4 regions of the Vibrio tapetis subsp. tapetis genome follow, and region 2 is predicted to be linked to each of the others. Evidence: predicted binding sites of a transcription regulator. Region 2 holds the regulator's gene; each other region holds the start of a gene.
What was found. Region 2 encodes PurR, which represses purine synthesis genes. Its sites were predicted from a motif close to TNANGNAAACGTTTNCNTNA; they were not measured.
Positions count from the first base shown of each region.

Region 1: a site for PurR is predicted at 2,601-2,620, ahead of metK (methionine adenosyltransferase). Genes of this name have one in related genera too.
Region 3: a site for PurR is predicted at 2,713-2,732, ahead of guaB (IMP dehydrogenase). Genes of this name have one in related genera too.
Region 4: a site for PurR is predicted at 2,052-2,071, ahead of VTAP4600_RS02110 (phosphoribosylaminoimidazolesuccinocarboxamide synthase). Genes of this name have one in related genera too.

Region 1 is NZ_LT960611.1:40,120-45,018, reverse strand. Features, by position in the region: gene epd (erythrose-4-phosphate dehydrogenase) at 1-213, opposite strand, end outside; gene tkt (transketolase) at 411-2,420, opposite strand; gene metK (methionine adenosyltransferase) at 2,775-3,929, shown strand; gene VTAP4600_RS00250 (DUF2189 domain-containing protein) at 4,188-4,899, shown strand, end outside.
Region 2 is NZ_LT960611.1:1,720,306-1,725,204, reverse strand. Features, by position in the region: gene VTAP4600_RS07655 (alpha/beta fold hydrolase) at 1-270, shown strand, start outside; gene VTAP4600_RS07650 (putative signal transducing protein) at 360-671, opposite strand; gene VTAP4600_RS07645 (TVP38/TMEM64 family protein) at 699-1,385, opposite strand; gene VTAP4600_RS07640 (TfoX/Sxy family DNA transformation protein) at 1,521-2,111, opposite strand; cyclic di-GMP riboswitch class I at 2,226-2,317, opposite strand; gene purR (HTH-type transcriptional repressor PurR) at 2,463-3,467, opposite strand; gene torD (molecular chaperone TorD) at 3,764-4,414, opposite strand; gene torR (two-component system response regulator TorR) at 4,653-4,899, shown strand, end outside.
Region 3 is NZ_LT960611.1:2,590,616-2,595,514, forward strand. Features, by position in the region: gene guaA (glutamine-hydrolyzing GMP synthase) at 1-1,138, opposite strand, end outside; gene guaB (IMP dehydrogenase) at 1,211-2,677, opposite strand; gene xseA (exodeoxyribonuclease VII large subunit) at 2,890-4,221, shown strand; gene VTAP4600_RS11555 (zinc ribbon domain-containing protein) at 4,257-4,484, opposite strand; gene VTAP4600_RS11560 (metal-dependent hydrolase) at 4,796-4,899, opposite strand, start outside.
Region 4 is NZ_LT960611.1:456,674-461,572, reverse strand. Features, by position in the region: gene VTAP4600_RS02125 (phosphopentomutase) at 1-1,216, shown strand, start outside; gene VTAP4600_RS02115 (hypothetical protein) at 1,554-1,991, shown strand; gene VTAP4600_RS02110 (phosphoribosylaminoimidazolesuccinocarboxamide synthase) at 2,176-3,279, shown strand; gene VTAP4600_RS02105 (transporter) at 3,364-3,747, opposite strand; gene VTAP4600_RS02100 (phospholipase A) at 4,104-4,874, opposite strand.

The sequences.
Region 1 (4,899 bases), 1.7 Mb from region 2:
GTGTTCTACAAATAAGTGTTCTTGATCGTGAGAGATTTTTTTATAGAAGCGTCCGTGAGAAGTATCGTACTGCAACAAATGCGCCATGGCTTCTGGCTGGGCAAGCTCATTGACCGCCACAATTTTTATTTGATGATTTTTGCCACTTTCGTATACGGCACGCAATACATTTCGGCCAATACGACCAAAACCATTAATGGCTATTTTTAGCATATGCCCTGTCTTCCTTATCTTCATAGAACGGCCAGATATTAACTGATTGCTTATTGAACCGCACTGAAAGAGTGATTTAGCTCGCAATAGAGTTGGGGATTTATGATACGCCCGTCAAGTTATAAAAAAACCGAGCCACTTGGACTCGGTTTAATTTTATCTGATATTCATTTCCAATAAGGAAAAAAATATAGCGATTAAGCTAGAAGCTCTTGCGCTGTTTCAACGACGTTCTCAACTGTAAAGCCGAACATTTTGAATAGTTCACCTGCTGGTGCAGATTCGCCAAATGTTGTCATACCGATGATACGACCGTCTAGGCCAACGTACTTGTACCAGTAATCAGCAATACCTGCTTCTACAGCGATACGAGCGGTTACGTCTGACGGTAGAACCGCTTCGCGGTAAGCTGCGTCTTGCTTATCGAATGCATCGGTAGATGGCATTGAAACAACACGTACTTGCTTACCTTGCGCCGTAAGTTCTGCGTGTGCAGCAACAGCAAGTTCAACCTCTGAGCCAGTAGCAATCAAGATAAGCTCTGGTTTCTCAGCGCTGTCTTTTAGGATGTAAGCACCCTTAGCAATGCTTGCTACTTGCTCTGCGTCACGCGCTTGCTGTGCAAGGTTCTGACGAGAGAAGATAAGTGCCGTAGGGCCATCTTTACGCTCAATGGCCAGTTTCCATGCAACTGCAGATTCAACTTGGTCACATGGACGCCATGTGCTCATGTTTGGAGTAACACGTAGAGAAGCGATTTGCTCAACAGGTTGGTGAGTTGGACCATCTTCACCTAGGCCGATTGAATCGTGCGTGTACACTTGGATATTCTGAGTTTTCATCAGAGCAGCCATGCGCATTGCGTTACGAGCGTACTCCATGAACATTAGGAATGTTGCGCCGTATGGTACGAAACCACCGTGCAAAGCAATACCGTTCATGATAGCCGTCATACCGAATTCACGAACACCGTAATGGATGTAGTTACCAGAGAAGTCATCAGCAGTTAGCGACTTAGAACCAGACCACATGGTTAGGTTAGAAGGCGCAAGGTCAGCAGAGCCGCCCATGAATTCTGGTAGCATCGCACCAAATGCTTCTAGTGCATTTTGAGACGCTTTACGTGAAGCAATGTTCGCTGGGTTAGCTTGAAGGTCAGCGATGATTTGAGTTGTTTTCTCTTCCCACTGCGCAGGAAGGTCACCGTTTAGACGACGCTTAAGCTCAGCCGCTTCTGCAGGGAATGCTGCCGCGTATGCTTCAAACTTCTCGTTCCAAGCCGCTTCTTTAGCAGTACCCGCTTCTTTCGCATCCCATTGGCCGTAGACATCAGCAGGGATTTCGAAAGGACCGTGTTCCCAACCTAATGCCGCTTTAGTTGCTGCGATTTCGTCAGCACCTAGTGGAGCACCGTGACAGTCGTGCGTACCCGCTTTATTTGGAGAACCAAAGCCGATAACTGTTTTAGTACAGATAAGCGTAGGACGCGGATCAGCTTTAGCCGCAATGATTGCAGCATTGATTGCTTCAGGATCATGGCCGTCTACTGCTGGAATAACATGCCAACCGTAAGCTTCGAAACGCTTAGGCGTGTCATCAGAGAACCAACCTTCTACTTCACCGTCGATAGAGATGCCGTTGTCATCCCAGAAAGCGACAAGCTTACCGAGACCTAAAGTACCCGCAAGAGAACATGCTTCATGAGAGATACCTTCCATCAAACAACCATCACCCATAAATACATATGTGTTGTGGTCAACGATTTCGTGGCCTTCACGGTTAAACTGAGCCGCTAGTGCTTTTTCAGCCATTGCCATGCCAACACCATTGGTGATGCCTTGGCCTAGTGGACCTGTTGTCGTTTCAACGCCCGGCGCATAACCATACTCTGGGTGACCCGGAGTTTTTGAGTGCAATTGACGGAAATTTTTCAAATCATCAATTGAAAGATCGTAACCAGAAAGGTGCAGTAAAGAATAGATCAACATTGAACCGTGACCGTTAGACAAGATAAAACGGTCGCGATCGGCCCACTCTGGATTTTGTGGGTTATGATTTAGATGAGAACGCCAAAGAACTTCAGCGATATCAGCCATGCCCATTGGAGCACCTGGGTGACCTGAATTAGCTTGTTGAACACCATCCATGCTCAACGCACGGATAGCATTAGCGAGTTCTTTATTAGAAGTAAGGTTACGAGAAGACATTTACGCTCCTGAGTGCATAAGCGAATAAAAAAATAAGGATTAGGGCGCCGAATAACCAAATTCGGCGGCGCGTATTGTCTCAAAGCCCCCCTAGCACTGCAAACGATTTACTGGGGAAATTGGTGATTTTTGCTACTATTTTCTAACATGTTGTCGAACTAATTGAATTTAATAGGTCAAAAACGCAATCGATTGGCTTGTGTGTGAACAAAATTTCACTTGTAATTCGGTCGGTTCAAATTAGAATAGACGTCTAGATGTAGATACACCTACAGTTTATACCGTCTAATTTGCGAATAGGTCTGCTTTTTTGGTGCATGCCTGTTCTTTTTAAAAAGAAATATTGGAGCGCTCATGGCTAAGCACCTATTTACTTCTGAATCTGTATCAGAAGGCCACCCAGATAAAATCGCCGATCAAATTTCAGATGCTGTACTTGATGCCATCATCGAACAGGATCCAAAAGCACGTGTTGCTTGTGAAACTTACGTAAAAACCGGCATGGTCATGGTTGGCGGTGAAGTGACCACTTCAGCGTGGGTTGATATCGAAGAAATCACCCGTGAAACCGTTCGTGAAATTGGTTACGTACACTCAGACATGGGCTTCGATGCCGATTCTTGTGCTGTACTGAACACCATTGGTAAGCAGTCTCCAGACATCAACCAAGGCGTTGATAAAGCAGACCCTAAAGAACAGGGCGCTGGTGACCAAGGTATTATGTTTGGTTACGCAACCAACGAAACACCAATTTTGATGCCAGCTCCAATTACTTACTCTCATCTACTTGTTCAAAAACAAGCGGAAGTTCGTAAGAGCGGCAAACTGGACTTCCTACGTCCAGACGCTAAATCCCAAGTAACATTCCAATACGACCAAGGTAAGATTGTTGGTATTGATGCTGTTGTACTTTCTACTCAACACTCAGAGTCAGTTTCAACATCTGATCTTCGTGAAGCGGTAATGGAAGAAATCATCAAACCGGTACTTCCTGCAGAGTGGCTAAATAAAGACACAAATTTCTTTATCAACCCAACCGGTCGTTTTGTTATCGGTGGCCCTATGGGTGACTGTGGTCTAACGGGTCGTAAGATCATCGTTGATACCTACGGTGGTGCAGCTCGTCACGGTGGCGGTGCATTCTCAGGTAAAGATCCTTCAAAAGTTGACCGTTCTGCAGCCTACGCTGCACGTTATGTAGCAAAAAACATTGTTGCTGCTGGCATGGCTGACCGTTGTGAGATTCAATTGTCTTACGCAATCGGTGTTGCTGATCCAACGTCTATCATGGTTGAAACGTTCGGTACTGAAAAAGTATCTCACGACATCATCATTGAAGCGGTTCGTCAAAACTTCGATTTACGCCCATACGGTCTGCAAGAAATGCTGAACCTACTTCAGCCTATCTACAAAAAGACGGCTGCTTACGGTCACTTTGGTCGTGAAGAGTTCCCTTGGGAAGCGACTGACAAAGCAAGCATCCTACGTGAGTTTGCTGGAATTAAATAATTCTCTATAGTATTCACTAGTAAATACAAGCCCTTGCATTATGCAGGGGCTTTTTTTATGTGAGAATTGCTGGTGGTAACATTTGTATTTTAATGAAACAGCGTCAATAGTTAACAATGTATTAACAACAATCCCAATTGCAGTATGTGAGTGTTGTTGGATAATTTGATGCACAGCGTCGTGGTATTTCGTCATTGTTCATCTTAATTGGTCGCTGGAATTGCACCAGCGAAAACGAGAATCGATCAAGGAGGATATATGCCTCGTACGATTAACCCGTCAGACGCATCCGGCAAGCAAAACGAAGTACCGGATCATTTGTACGCCCGAACCGTCCCTTGTAACAAGCTGAGTATTTCAGCTCCTTTTCATTGGCTAGCATTAGGCCTAAACGATTTTGTTCGCATGCCACTCATCAGTGCTTTTTATGGGCTCTGCTTTATGGCCGCCGCAGTTGGCATCGTGCTACTTGTGCAATGGCAAGGCACACACCTTGTTGTGATGCCTAGCCTTGTTGTCTATATGTTGATTGGCCCTTTTTTAGCCCTCGGACTTTATGATGCCAGCTGGGCTAGAGAAAAAGGCCAGCCCGTTAGCTTATTCCACTCAATGAAAGCCATTCAACGCAACTCCTCTTCACAATGGGCATTTGCAGTATTACTCGCCGTAGCCATGATCTTTTGGATGAGAATTGCCGCCTTACTCCATGCACTTTATCCTTCAGTGCAAGGCGCTCCATTATCGGACTTTTTACCATTTTTACTGGTAGGTTCTATTGTTGGGGGTATCATCGCCTGTGTCATATTTAGTATTTCTGCATTTTCTATTCCACTGATGATGGAACGTCGCGTGGATATGATGACAGCGGTCTTCACCAGCTTTAATGCCGTCAAAAATAATATCCCCACCATGATTGTATGGGGCTTTATTATCTGCGGCGGTATCTTAATTGGTTTCGCGACTTACGGCA
Region 2 (4,899 bases):
CAAAAGGAATTCAAACGCTGGTATACCTTGGCTGCGGATGTGAATCCGTTAATGCGTTACTTTAAAGAGCAAGATATCCCTATACCGACGCTTTATCTTATGGGGGATAAAGACTACATGTTTATCCAACCGGTAAAAGAGATGGTAAAAGTACACAAGAAAAGTGCGTTGATCGAGATTCCAAATTGCGGTCACGTCTGTAATGTTGAAAAGCCGGAAGCCTTTAACAGGCAATCAATCGCCTTTATTCAGCAGCACGCTTGTTCATAACGTTACGGTACTCTTTTCCCCAAACCTGAGTACCGTCTCTGCTTTCTCTGCTTTCTCTGCTTTACTTAGCCTTTAGCCCTAATCATTCCCTACAAATCTTGTGAGCCACAATTCCAACAGCAAGAAAATTGCGGTTCAATCGACTCGCCGCATTGTTTGCACAACCACGGCGTTTGCCCATTAGACGTTGAGTCCAAATATTGCTGTATGAGGCTTAATGATAGCTGGTGTTGGCTTTCATTTAACAACCATACATAAGGCTCACTGTTCTCCCCGAAAGGCAGTTCGCCTTGAAGGCCAAACAAGCCTTCTCCGCGAACTTCACACTCTATCCCTTGCGTCTTGAGTAGCTCGCAAACAATGTGCGCTTCCGGCGGGATTGTGGCGGAAAATAATTTCATACTCTCTCTCGTTTTATTATCGTTCTGCTAGCTGGCTTTTTTTTGTACAGACGACTGTACTTTCCCCATGATCCACTTAGCGGCGACTGGGAAAACGCCCAATAATGCGAAGGATAATAGAACAGTAGGGGAGACAATACCGGATAAGCTTTCTATTTGAGCCAATTGCGTGCCTGCGTTGATAAATACTGCAGTGCCAGGGAGCATGCCGAGTTGGCTTACAAAATAGAATTGCAGCGTTTTTATTGGTGTTAATCCCATGACGAGGTTAATCAAGAAGAATGGAAAAACAGGGATTAAGCGTAGGCTAAATAGGTAGAATGCCCCATCTCGCTTAACCCCTTCATTAATGGTTTCTAACTTGGCGCCAAATCGATTTTGTACCCAGTCGCGTAGTAGATAGCGGCTACTCAAAAACGCCAATGTTGCGCCAAGCGTACTGGCGAAAGAAACTAAGATAAGTCCGGTGGTAAAACCAAATAGTGCGGCGCCGAGTAGGGTAATTACGGTAGCTCCGGGTACAGAGAAGGCGGTGACTAATACGTATAATGCGAAGTAACTTAACGCTGAAACAATGAAATTGTTTTCAATAAACTCACCTAAAGCAACTTGTTGGGCTTTAGCGTTTTCAAGCGTTAGGTGTGGACCAAAATTGATCGCCAATACCACGATTACAGCGATGAAGACTATCCCTAAAATGATCTTCTTGTTCATATTTACGTCCTGTTTAGAAAAGTTGTATAAATCTTAATAAGTATGACAGAGGAAATAGGATAAAACTTTCATTTGATACAAAAAAAACCGCGAGCTTGTCAGTTCGCGGTTTTTTGTTGTTCATATTATGTCGACCTAATTTAGCTGATCGATGAGCTCGTCTCTGCGTTGTTTCGGGATGACTGACCAGTGTGTGCCGTTAATAGCGCCTTCAAGCGCCCACAATAGCTCGAATCCAACATCTCCGGTGTGCGTTTGGCTAATTGCTTGATAAGCTTTAGCTGCACCGTGAGTGCGTAAATCGTCGGCACTATTGATTCCGGCTTTCTTAAGCATTCTTTCAGTACCTAAACGCAGGTTAGGTAAATCTTTTAAACGAGTTGGTTTCACCTCGGCTTGCTTGAGCTTTTCGGTATTTGCAACCGTGAGAGCCTTAAGTGCAATATCGAGGATATCTTGAGGCGTTTCCCACATCTGAAAAGGTAATGCAAAATACTTGGTAACGACGGGAAAACCACGCTTTTTATAGACATAAGGCTGAAGACCTTGTTGCTTAAATGTCAGCGCATTGGCTGCATCAGCCCTTATGTGAAGAGTATCGTTTACGACCAAAGCAAACATAGTATTGTCTGCAAAGACACCAAAGCCACCAAACATAGAGCGAGATTTTATCTTCCCTAAAGTCTCAAATAGCTTAAGTGAGTTTTTTAATATCGGTTTATCCATGCTAATAATCTCGGTTTAGAAACAACGTCACCAAAATCAGGTCCGAGAAGTGAGCAAAACTATGCGAGTGTTATATAAGCCACAAGGTAGCTATATAAATTTTGCATATTTGCCATCGGCGACCCCACTACCATACCAATAATACATATTGATTTAGGCCGGAAGTTTTGCGTCCTACTTTTTCAAGTAGTTTGCCCTGTGCGTGACAATAAAATCATAGTGAAAAATCGGAACAAACATCACAATTGAGGTTTCTTAATGTGACATTGGTTCAAATAAGAGTGCCTACAATATGAAACAGCCCTCGCATATGAAGCAAGGGCCATTAAATATGAATTAATCTGCTATTTGCTAGATTAATCTTTTGACGGATTGACGTTCAACAATCTCGGGGTGCATTTCAAACACTCGTTTGTCATGTTCTTTATCTTTAATGCGTTCAAGCAAGATCTCAAAAGCTGTTTTACCAACACGACGTTTAGGTTGGTGTACCGTGGTGAGTGGCGGTGAAAAGTAACCAGAGACTTCAATATTATCGTAACCAATAACAGAGATATCGTCAGGAACGCTCAGGCCTTTTTCTTGAAGACGACTTAAGAGTCCAAGAGCCATGGTGTCATTGAAGCAAAAAACCGCGGTTGGGCGTTGTGCCATAGCAATGATTTTATCCGCTGCGACAACCGCCATATCACATTCGAAATTACCTTCAATGATGTGATCTTCTTGGAACTCAATGTTTGCTTCGGCTAGAGCGCGTTTATAACCGGCTATACGCTCGATGCAGGCGAGTTTGTCTAAGTGGCCACTTAAACAAGCGATGTCTGTGTGTCCGTGATCAATTAGGTATTTCGTTGCTAGATACCCACCTTCTTCAGAGTTATCGATGATCTTATCTGCATGAGAGCTTTCAGGGCCCCAGTCCATGATTACTTTTGGAATGTCAGCGTGAGAATCAAGCATTCCACGAAGTTCTTCCGTTAAATCTGAACACATGACTAATATGCCGTCTACACGTTTCTCAGCGAGCATACGGATATAATCTCGTTGCTTTTCGTAGATACCACCAGTATTACACAGAATCAAAGTGTAGCCTTGACGGTAGCAGTAGCTCTCAACACCGTCGACAACTTCGGCGAAAAATGGGTTGGTAGACTGAGTTACTAGCATGCCGATCGTACGGGTCGTATTACACTTAAGGCTGCGTGCGACAGCGCTTGGGGCATAATTTAGTTCTTCTACTGCTTTGTTTACTCGCTCTTGCGTTGCTTCAGCAACAAAACGAGTTTTATTAATTACATGTGAAACCGTAGTAGTCGATACACCGGCAATACGCGCAACATCTTTAATCGTGGCCATAAAAATTTCCTGTCGAGTCAGCACCGTATGAGTATTAGTTTAATGGAGGGCTGACCAAATATAATTAATGCAAAAAATAAAACCGCTCAATATAGGCGGTTTTCATGGAACTGGCGTGTTTTCATATTTTATCGTTTGCGATCACAATTTTAGACCGATTCAAACACTCTGACAACGTTATTTGTTTCAAAACGACGATGTATTCATTAAAACAGTGAATTCAGGAATGAAAAATGATAACGAGAGATGACCAAAATGAAGGGAGAGGGCCGTATTTTCGACCCTCTAGATGTCTTTTACTGCTCGCCTGAAATGTATTCACAATCAAGCTTAAGGAAGGCAAGCAACAGCTGTGCTACTGCGGCATAAAACCCAAATTCATCGAATTGGCGGCATTTTGCGTTAAATGATGGAACCCAAGTCAGCATGTGTTGTTCGATAAATTGTTTTTGTTCCAGTAAAGCCAACTCAAAGTCGTTTTCATTGTCGATTTCGTTAGAACGCACGATTAGGTTACCAAGGAAGTCGAGCTCTAATGCGAGATGATCGGCAGGTTCATTAAAGCCTTCTTGCTTGGTAATGTTTTTGTCTTTCATCAGTTGCTCCATTGCCAGAGCAGGTTTACCGTTTAACAAACCTTCAGTGCCAATATACAAGGAGGCATAAGGGAGTGCCGCATTTTTGGCGGTAGCTAAGAACAAACCACAAAAGTCGGCGGACAGTTCTAGTTGAACATCGGCACGGTCTTGCAGTTGGTTAAGCGAGTTAATCAGCGCGGATGTCGCCTCTGTTAACTGAGGGTTTTCACCTAAGCCAGAAATAAAGCCTCTGATCTCAGCTGTATGGTACGCCGTTAATTCATCTTCAGTTAGTTCACGCGCAAATAGGCTCGATAGCCACCAATATATCTCTGCCCGTTTTTCGTTGAACGCTTTAGCTTCTTGCATAGGGATAACTCTCATAAAGAACTGACAAGGTGATTCTAACGGATTAAGATGAACAGAACTAATCCAAAATATGTTAAATAATGAAAGCTTATTGCTGATTATTAACCCAGGCTGTCAAGGTTGCTCTGAATCAATAAAAGCTAAAAAAAATGGTTATTTTAGTCTATTCGCTAGATATGTAACGGATTGTGAATAGAATAAATAGAGAGTGTAGATAAAAATATTATAAGTGGTGTAGATGAGCTATCACGTTTTAGTCGTAGAAGATGATGTGGTCACACGTAGTAAGCTGGCGGGTTACTTCCAAAATGAAGGTTATACCGTGAGCGAAGCTGAAAATGGCGAACAGATGCGTGCCATTTTGGGTGAGTACTCCATAGATTTGGTGATGCTAGATATTAACCTTCCTAGCGAAGATGGGCTAATGCTGACGCGAGAACTTCGTAGCCAGTCTAACATTGGCATCATACTGGTTACCGGTCGTA
Region 3 (4,899 bases), 870 kb from region 2:
CAATCTTACGGACTTCATCTTTAAATAGCTCACGTAGTGGCTCAACAAGGCCCATCTCCATATCGTCCGGTAAACCGCCAACATTATGGTGAGATTTAATTACATGCGCTTTACCCGTCTTAGACGCGGCAGATTCGATAACATCTGGGTAGATGGTACCTTGAGCTAACCATTTCGCGTTAGACAGTTTCTTTGATTCTTCATCAAAGATATCAACAAATACGTGACCAATGATTTTACGCTTAGCTTCAGGATCGCTTTCGCCTTCAAGAGCTTCAAGGAAACGTTTTTCAGCTTCAACATGAATGATGTTCAAGCCAAATTTATCACCGAACATATCCATTACTTGCTCAGCTTCGTTTAAACGAAGAAGACCATTATCAACGAATACACATGTTAGTTTGTCGCCAATTGCTCGGTGAGCAAGCATGGCAACAACCGATGAATCAACACCACCAGAAAGACCCAGAATGACTTCATCGTCGCCTACTTGCTCTTTAATGCGAGCAACAGCGTCTTCAATGATAGATTCTGATGTCCACAAACCTTCACAATCACAAGCGTTAAGAACGAAGTTCTCAAGCATTTTTAGGCCGTTTTTAGTGTGGGTTACTTCAGGGTGGAACTGAACACCGTAGTATTTCTTCTCTTCATTTGCCATAGCAGCATACGGACAAGTGTCTGTTTGCGCTGTTTTAACAAAATCAGATGGGATCTCTACCACTTTGTCACCGTGGCTCATCCAAACATCTTGAGTGCTCTCAAGATCTTTAAACAAAGCAGATTCGCCAGTCACTTGTACTGCTGCGTAACCAAATTCACGCTCATTAGAACCAGCAACTTTACCACCAAGCTGTTCAGCCATGGTTTGCATGCCGTAGCAGATACCGAATACAGGTACACCAGAATCAAATACGTACTGAGGAGCACGAGGAGAATTTGCTTCTGTAACGCTTTCAGGGCCACCAGAAAGAATGATACCGTCTGGGTTGAATTCACGGATGTCCGATTCTTCAACGTCCCAGCTCCAAAGTTCACAGTAAACACCGATTTCACGGATACGGCGAGCTACAAGCTGAGTGTACTGTGAGCCAAAATCTAGGATCAAAATACGTTGGTCATGAATGTTCTTAGTCATTGTCTTCTCTTAAGATCAAATAGGTTAAGCGATGGAGATACCGCGGTATCTCCAAGGTTAAGTCTGGGCTAATTACTGACCAGTGCGGTAGTTAGGTGCTTCTTTAGTCATTTGTACGTCGTGTACGTGTGACTCTTTCATGCCAGCACCAGAGATGCGAACAAATTCAGCTTTAGTACGCATGTCTTCGATAGTTGCACTACCGGTTAGACCCATGCTTGAACGTAAACCACCCATTTGTTGGTGAACGATTTCTTTCAAGCGGCCTTTGTATGCGATACGACCTTCGATACCTTCAGGAACAAGCTTGTCTGCTGCGTTATCTGACTGGAAGTAACGGTCAGAAGAACCTTGAGACATTGCACCAAGCGAGCCCATGCCACGGTAAGATTTGTAAGTACGGCCTTGGTAAAGTTCAACTTCACCCGGCGCTTCTTCAGTACCCGCAAACATAGAGCCAACCATCACACAAGATGCGCCCGCTGCGATTGCTTTACAAATGTCACCAGAGTAACGGATGCCGCCATCAGCAATAACAGGAATACCTGCCTTGTTTGCCGCTTCAGCCGCATCAGAGATAGCGGTAATTTGAGGAACACCAACACCCGTAACGATACGAGTAGTACAGATAGAGCCAGGGCCGATGCCCACTTTAACTGCACTTACACCAGCATCGATTAGTGCTTGAGCACCTGATGCTGTCGCAACGTTACCGCCGATGATGTCTAGATCTGGGAATGCCGCACGTGTTTCACGAATGCGGTTAAGTACACCTTCAGAGTGACCGTGTGAAGAATCGATAAGAAGAATGTCAACGCCTGCTTCAACCAATGCTTGAACACGTTCTTCGTTACCAGCGCCAGCACCAACGGCTGCGCCAACACGTAGACGACCTTGCGCATCTTTACATGCGTTTGGTTTACGTTCTGCTTTGTGGAAGTCTTTTGCCGTGATCATACCTTTTAGTTGGAATTCATCATTCACAACCAGGATTTTCTCAACACGGTGCTCTTGCATTAGCTTTTGAACTTCTTCGCGAGAAGTCCCTTCTTTTACGGTTGCAAGGCGAGCTTTCGGTGTCATTACGTCTTCAACTTTTTTCGTTAAATCGGTAACGAAACGAACGTCACGGCCAGTAATGATACCAACCAGTTCGTTATTTGCTGTTACAACAGGGTAACCAGCAAAGCCGTTGTCTTCTGTTAGTGTTTTAACATCAGCAATGGTTGCTTCAGGCTTAATAGTAACGGGCGCTGTAACAACACCAGCTTCAAAGATCTTAACAAGATGCACTTGATGAGCTTGCTGCTCAATAGACATGTTTTTGTGGATAAAGCCGATACCACCTTCTTGCGCCAATGCAATTGCAAGGCGCGCTTCCGTAACTGTATCCATTGATGCTGAGATCATTGGAACGTTCAGCGTGATGTTTTTAGTTAACTGAGTGCGAAGATCAGCTGTGTTCGGAAGAACGGTAGAGTGTGCTGGGACGAGTAGGACGTCATCAAAAGTTAAAGCTTCTTTTGCGATTCGTAGCATTTGCAATATCTCACAACAAAGGTGTTAAAAGGAGTAAACCCAAACTTTATCGTTTCGCATAATAAAGTTGATTTGGATTTGATATTGCAGACGGATTATACGCACAGCGCAATCGCTTGACCACACATTTTTTTAAATTTAATTTGCAATGTACCCCTTGATATGTATTATATTGCCGCTAACTTCCATACTCAGGTCCCCGAGATTAGATTGTGTCTTCTCTGACCAATAATAATATTTTCACTGTTTCTCGTCTTAATGCCGAAGTTCGTCTGTTACTTGAGAACGAGATGGGCATCGTATGGTTAGTTGGTGAGATTTCGAATTTTTCTGCACCGGTTTCAGGCCACTGGTATCTCACTCTTAAAGATAGCCGTGCCCAAGTCAAATGTGCCATGTTCCGTGGCAATAATCGTCGCGTTACCTTTAAACCCCAAAGTGGCAATCAAGTATTAGTGAAAGCACGCCTGTCTCTTTATGAGCCTCGTGGTGACTACCAACTGATCATTGAAAGCATGCAACCTGAGGGTGATGGCCGACTGCAACAGCAATTTGAAGCGTTAAAGATGCAACTTGCCGCTGAAGGGCTTTTTTCCCAAAGCAGCAAACAGCCAATCCCGGAGCATCCGAAATGCGTTGGTGTCATCACGTCAAAAACGGGGGCTGCGTTATACGATATTTTGGATGTACTCAAACGACGCGACCCTAGCCTACCGGTTGTGATTTATCCAACCATGGTTCAAGGTGACAACGCCGCGATCTCTATCGCCCAAGCCATTGGTCGCGCAAACAGTCGCAACGAATGTGATGTTTTGATTGTTGGCCGAGGTGGTGGTTCTCTAGAAGACCTCTGGTGCTTCAATAATGAAATTTTGGCGCGCACCATTGCTTCTAGTCAAATTCCGATCGTTTCTGCGGTTGGCCATGAGGTTGACGTCACGATCGCTGACTTTGTAGCAGACATGCGAGCCCCCACTCCATCAGCGGCGGCTGAGTTGATCAGCCGTGATAACAGCCATAAAGATCAAGCTATCAGTCAAAGAAAGCAACAACTGGCACATGCCATGTCTCGCTACTTGTCTGATTACAAATATCAGTTCAGCCAGCTAGAACGCCAACTTGAAAAACGTCATCCGAATTACCTACTTCAATTGCAGTCTCAGAAGTTAGATGAGTTAGAAGTCCGCCTGCACTCGGCGATACAAAGCAAAGTGCGTAAGGCTTCGAATCGAGTTCAATCCTTGTCGCACCGTTTAGCACTTCAGACACCGGCGCACAAGCTTACCGGACAGCAAAACCACCTCGCTCGCTCTAAACAAAAGCTCATGGATGCTATGGACAGGCAACTATTGATTTCCCGCCACCAGCTTTCAATGGCGGCAGAAAAGCTTGATACGGTTAGCCCTTTAGCAACACTCATGCGTGGCTACAGTATTTCTCAGTCGAGTGACGGCCAAGTCATCACTAAAGCGAACCAAGTTCAATCTGGTGATCGTCTTGTGACTCGACTTGCGGATGGTAAAATTTACTCAACGATCGACTAACATTGCTCTGATTGAATTGTTCAGAATGAGAGCCCTTAATCTGCACTGTGAAATTCAAATCGTACCCGTGATTTGGATTTCAGTTCATTGCAGTGATGACAAAAGTGACTTGCCGACCCACAAGCTTGCAGCTTTTCTAATTCCGCTTCGCAGTCAGGACAAAATCCTATTTTCTTAAAACTCGCAGAACAATCCTCACATTGATAAATCCCTTTATTCCAGACTAATTCGCTCTCACACGCCGGACATTGATTCGCTGACATTATTTTCTTCCTTTCGTTTTCAATTTTGATCGCCTTGACTCAGTCCTGCACATAACAAGATCTAGATCACATTATTTTATATGCTTCCGCAATTTGATCCAGATAGAACGACGACTCTTTGTTCAATTTGTTGAAATCGCGTACAGTGATCTTTATCGGATCATTTGCTTTGACTGTAATGATCAGCGATCTACCCCAAAAAGAATTTTTATATAACCACACCCCGAAAGCATAAGTTACATGTCCTGCTTTTGGATTTCATGCAGTTTAATATATTGCAATATAGCTATATATACCACTCAAACAGAATATTAAATTCGATCAATTGCTTTTACATAAGTCTGCATTTCGATATTTTGTTCTTCTGTCAGTGAAAGTGCGACTTCAACAGCCCCAAAGTCCGATAATTGGTCAA
Region 4 (4,899 bases), 1.3 Mb from region 2:
TGATGGATTTGGCATCGGTGAAATGCCTGATGTGCCCATCGTCAGGCCACAAGATACCGGAGCAAACACCGCTCTTAAGCTGCTTAACCATTTCCCACTCAAGAAACTACCGACCTTAGAGCGGCTTGGGCTGATTAACCTCGTTCCAAATTCAGAGTCTGTGATGCAACCTTCGCCAAATGCCTCTATCGGCACCGCGTTATTGGCCCACGAAGGAGGCGACACGTTTATGGGCCATCAGGAGATCATGGGAACCCATCCTCAATCTCCTCTTGTTGTGCCATTCAATCAATCGATAGACAGCATCGAAAAAGCACTATTCGCACAAGGCTACCAAGTAGAAAGGCTATACAAAGGTTCCTTAGCGGCTCTTTATGTCGACAATGCCGTAGTGATTGCCGACAACTTAGAAGCCGACCTCGGTCAGGTGTATAACCTAACGGCCAACCTTGACCAAATTAGCTTTGACGCATTAGAAAAAATGGGCCGATGCGTTCGGAATGCCAATCAGGTGGGTCGCAACATTGTCTTTGGCGGCCATATAGGACATAGCCAGTCCATTATTGATGCGCTTGAAGTTAAGCAAGATGACAATAAAGTGACAACCTTCATTGGCGTTAACACACCAGATACCGGCGTTTACGAAAACGGTTTTAAAGTCATCCACCTTGGGTTTGGGGTAGATGAGTCAACACAAGCGCCATTCTTGTTACATAACCACGGGGTCACTACCTTTTTGTATGGAAAAGTGGCTGACATCGTGCAAAACCGATTTGGCACGTCTTACACATCCATCGTAGACACCGATAAAGTGTTTGAATTGCTTAATCAAGATTTAACGCAACACCAACACGGCTTCTTTTGCGCAAATGTTCAAGAAACGGATTTGTCGGGCCACCAGCAAGATCCAAGGATGTACTGGAAAGTACTCGAACGCGCCGATCGGGGCATAAATAACGTCATCGAAAAAATGACCGATAACGACGTGTTGGTCGTTATGGCGGATCATGGCAATGACCCTTTTATAGGGCACACCAAACACACTAGAGAGCAAGTTCCGCTTCTTATTTACCAGCCAAATCTAAACAAAAATGACCTAGGAGAGCGCGCCACCATGTCGGATGTTGGAGCGAGTGCCTGCGAATTTTTTGGCGCCAGCCCTCCTCAAAACGGACGTTCTTTCTTAAAGGATCTCAGCATAGTTCCCCAAACATGAGTGCCACAGATTTAAGGTTTTTCATGTGCTTCCCCCCTTTTGCCTTGAGCCTTGAGCCTTGAGCCTTGAGCCCTAAAACTACTGTATAAGGCTGAATTTCTTCAGCCTTTTCTGTTCCCCCGCTAGCGTTGCTATGACATCCCTGCTCAATTTCATCAATTTCGGCCAACATCGCATACAAACCGGCTCATTCATCATTTTAAATAAAAACACTTAAAAACAATTAGTTATAATTTGCCATTGCATAATTGTGATGTTTATCTGGAAAAAACGCTTGATAAACACTCAAACTTTAACTACTGTAAATACATACAGTATGTATAAAGGAACAGTAATTATGTATTCACTTAACGCTCAACCAAATACACCAACTTCGCAAGCTTTCGTGTCCACTGCCCTGATGACGAAAAGCGCCTCAACTGATCTCGTTAAAAGCGAACGAGTTAGTGCAAGGTTGGCAAAGTTATCTCACCGAGCAAAGTGGGTACTTTTTACTGCACAGTGTCCTAGACCTCGTCCTAGCCGTTTAAGACAGTTAAGATTTACAGCAGAGCATGTTGTTCACATTCAAGCTTCTCGTTTATCGAGCGAGAAAGAAATTGTGTTAAAAGCAATGCAAGCCGGAAACGCCAGTGCCGTTGTCGCGAGCCAGAGTATTTCTGCCATTGATCAAAAGCACCTGCAACAACGTGCAAAACAGCTAGGCTGTGAAGTTTTTTTCATTGATGCCAATAGCGAGCTCTACCTTTCAAACGGCCAAAATCAATTTCATTAACAGAAGCTAAGCAACTGCTTCAATTGCAGTTGCTAGTATTATCGCCAATTAACCTGCACAAAGAGCAAACGTTTGCTTTTTGTGTGGCAGAGATCGTCAGTTCTGGTATCATGCGCTACATCACAAACATGCCATGGTGGTATGTTTCTCTTTTTGACGTTTGATACCAGATAGGAATGTCGCAATGAGCCTCGCCGATCAAGTTCTCGCAGTAAATGATGACCTCCCAATTCGTACCGATAAACCTGTCCATAGTGGCAAAGTTCGTTCTGTTTATTGGCTAACCGAAGCCGACAGCCAACGCTTGATCAAAGAAAAAGGCTATGATGTCGCCTCTGATGCGCCTTTAGCAATCATGGTTATCAGTGACCGAATTTCGGCATTCGACTGTATTTGGCGTGCTGAAGGAGGCCTAAAGGGCGTTCCAGGTAAAGGCGCGGCTTTAAATGCTATTTCTAACCATTGGTTCCAGCTGTTTAAAGATAATGGCCTAGCGGATAGCCACATTTTGGATATTCCCCACCCGTTTGTGTGGATCGTTCAAAAAGCCAAGCCAGTCATGATCGAAGCGATTTGCCGTAAGTACATCACAGGCTCCATGTGGCGCTCTTACGCTAATGGCGAAAGAGAATTCTGTGGCATTCAAATGCCTGAAGGCCTAGAAAAAGACAAAGCTCTGCCAGAATTGCTAATGACACCGTCAACCAAAGGAATTTTAGAAGGAATTCCTGGTGTACCGGCTGTCGACGATGTGAATATTACTCGCCAAGATATCGAAAATAACTTCGCAGCATTCAATTTTTCACAACCTGAAGATATAGCGCATTACGAAAAACTGCTGTCTGAAGGTTTTGATGTCATCAGCAACGCTCTGGCCAATGTTGGACAGATCTTCGTTGATACCAAATTTGAATTTGGTTACGTACATGACTCAAAAGGCAAAGAAAAACTCATCTATATGGATGAAGTAGGTACTCCGGATTCGTCTCGTATTTGGGATGAAAAACAGTACCAAGCTGGCAAGATTGTTGAGAATTCGAAAGAAGGCTTCCGTCAGTTCCTACTCAATCATTTTGAAGATGCCGATATTCTTTTAAATAAAGACCGTATGGATGAGCGTTTTGCTCTGGCTCGTGACAACGAACTTCCAGAACAAGCGTTAATTGATATCTCCAATACGTATACCTCTATTGCAGAAAAAATCACCGGTAAGAAAATTGAACTGAGCAGCAATCCTAAAGCTGAAATCATTGATGTATTGAGCCGCGATTACGGCCTAATCGATTAACATTACTGATGCTTATTTAGGTAAATAAAAAAGGAGGCCAAGCCTCCTTTTTTGATGTCTGTTGCTTGCCATGTTTTAAAAACGCTACTCGGCAATCTCGACGGTAAAACTGTCGTCTTCTAATTCCGTAATCACAGAACGGCTGCGCTTTCCAATGGAATCTCGCTGCTCTACATCCAGTTCATAGGGCATTTTCAGTGTCAACTTTCCAATGCCTTGTACACGAGCAAGCTTAATTAAGCGCACCAAATTGGCTTCATCACTGTTTTGTGCAGACAACGACGTTAACGCCTGCTCCCACAGTTGATCTTCCTTTGACATAAGCTCATTAACGCTATCTTTCCAAAGCATACCAAAGACTGGTGCGAAAGATTGCATCGCTTCTAAAAAAGTCCATTTCTTACGGCATGTTGCGCCAAGAAAGGTGGTGTAATCAAAAACTATTTCCGATGAATGCTGATTATTCATAGTGCCCCCCGACATGTTGTTCGCTTAAGCCCGTTATAGTATTTTTTGTGGGCGTAGAACGTAGAGCCATGTGAATTATTAACATTGATCCTTTGCCAATTCACACGGTCACTTGCGCTATAACTGCTGATAGTAAGACCCTAATATCAGCAGACAACTCATAGTGTTTTACTACTATTGACCATGACATCGCATATATCAATACGATATAAGACATCGGTCTTTTATGACTATAAAATCGACCAAAAGGGCATAATAGAACCAAACAATTAACACGATAAGAACAGTTTTGAAAACGATGTACTGTATTTCGGTAATGAAATTAAATCATGAAGCAAATAACTCTTCGCAGAAGATCACTGCCAGTTAACCAGCTTCAGACCAAGCCCAACTCGAGTATGACTATGATCATATTCGATCAATGTCTCACCGTAACCATGATAAACTTGCCCATAAACACCAATCAGCTCATTGAAGTAAAACGTGTACCCCAGCTCAATGCCACTTTTGTTGGTATCAAAATTATAGAACCCTCTTGCATCAAATACGCCCACACCAGTATAGAGCTTCGTCCATGCTTCCCAAGGTGCGTAATATTCCGAGATATCCGGGTTTTCTCCGATACGCCCAATGACACTCCAGGCATGCAATCCGTATTCGAATGGGCCGTCTAATAATTCTAGGGCGACATAGGCTCTATCCCAGCTCCGAGATAAGTTAGCCGTTTGTCCATTAGACTCATGTTTATAACCAAATTCGATATTATTAATAAAAAACAGGTTAGGCCGATACATGACAAACACTTGGGGTTTATAGTTAGTTTCTCGAAAAGGTGACGATATCTGATTGTTTGCTACCTGCCACAGCGACACCTGAGTATAAGACGCCGCAATGGATGAATTTGAAGTAAGCTGAAATAATGGAACTGAAAATGAGAATTGAAACTTAACCTCAAATGGCTGTAACTGTTCAGCCCCATCAAACCCACCCGCTTGATACACTTCCCTGTTCACGCTGCTGGTATGGCTTCCAATTACATAGGTATCCTCGTAACTAGAAATGGTACTTAAGCTTTTAGCCTGCAGTAACGGAGACAATATCGCCACAAGCAGTAGTTTGTATTTCATAAATCACTCACACACGGCAATCGGT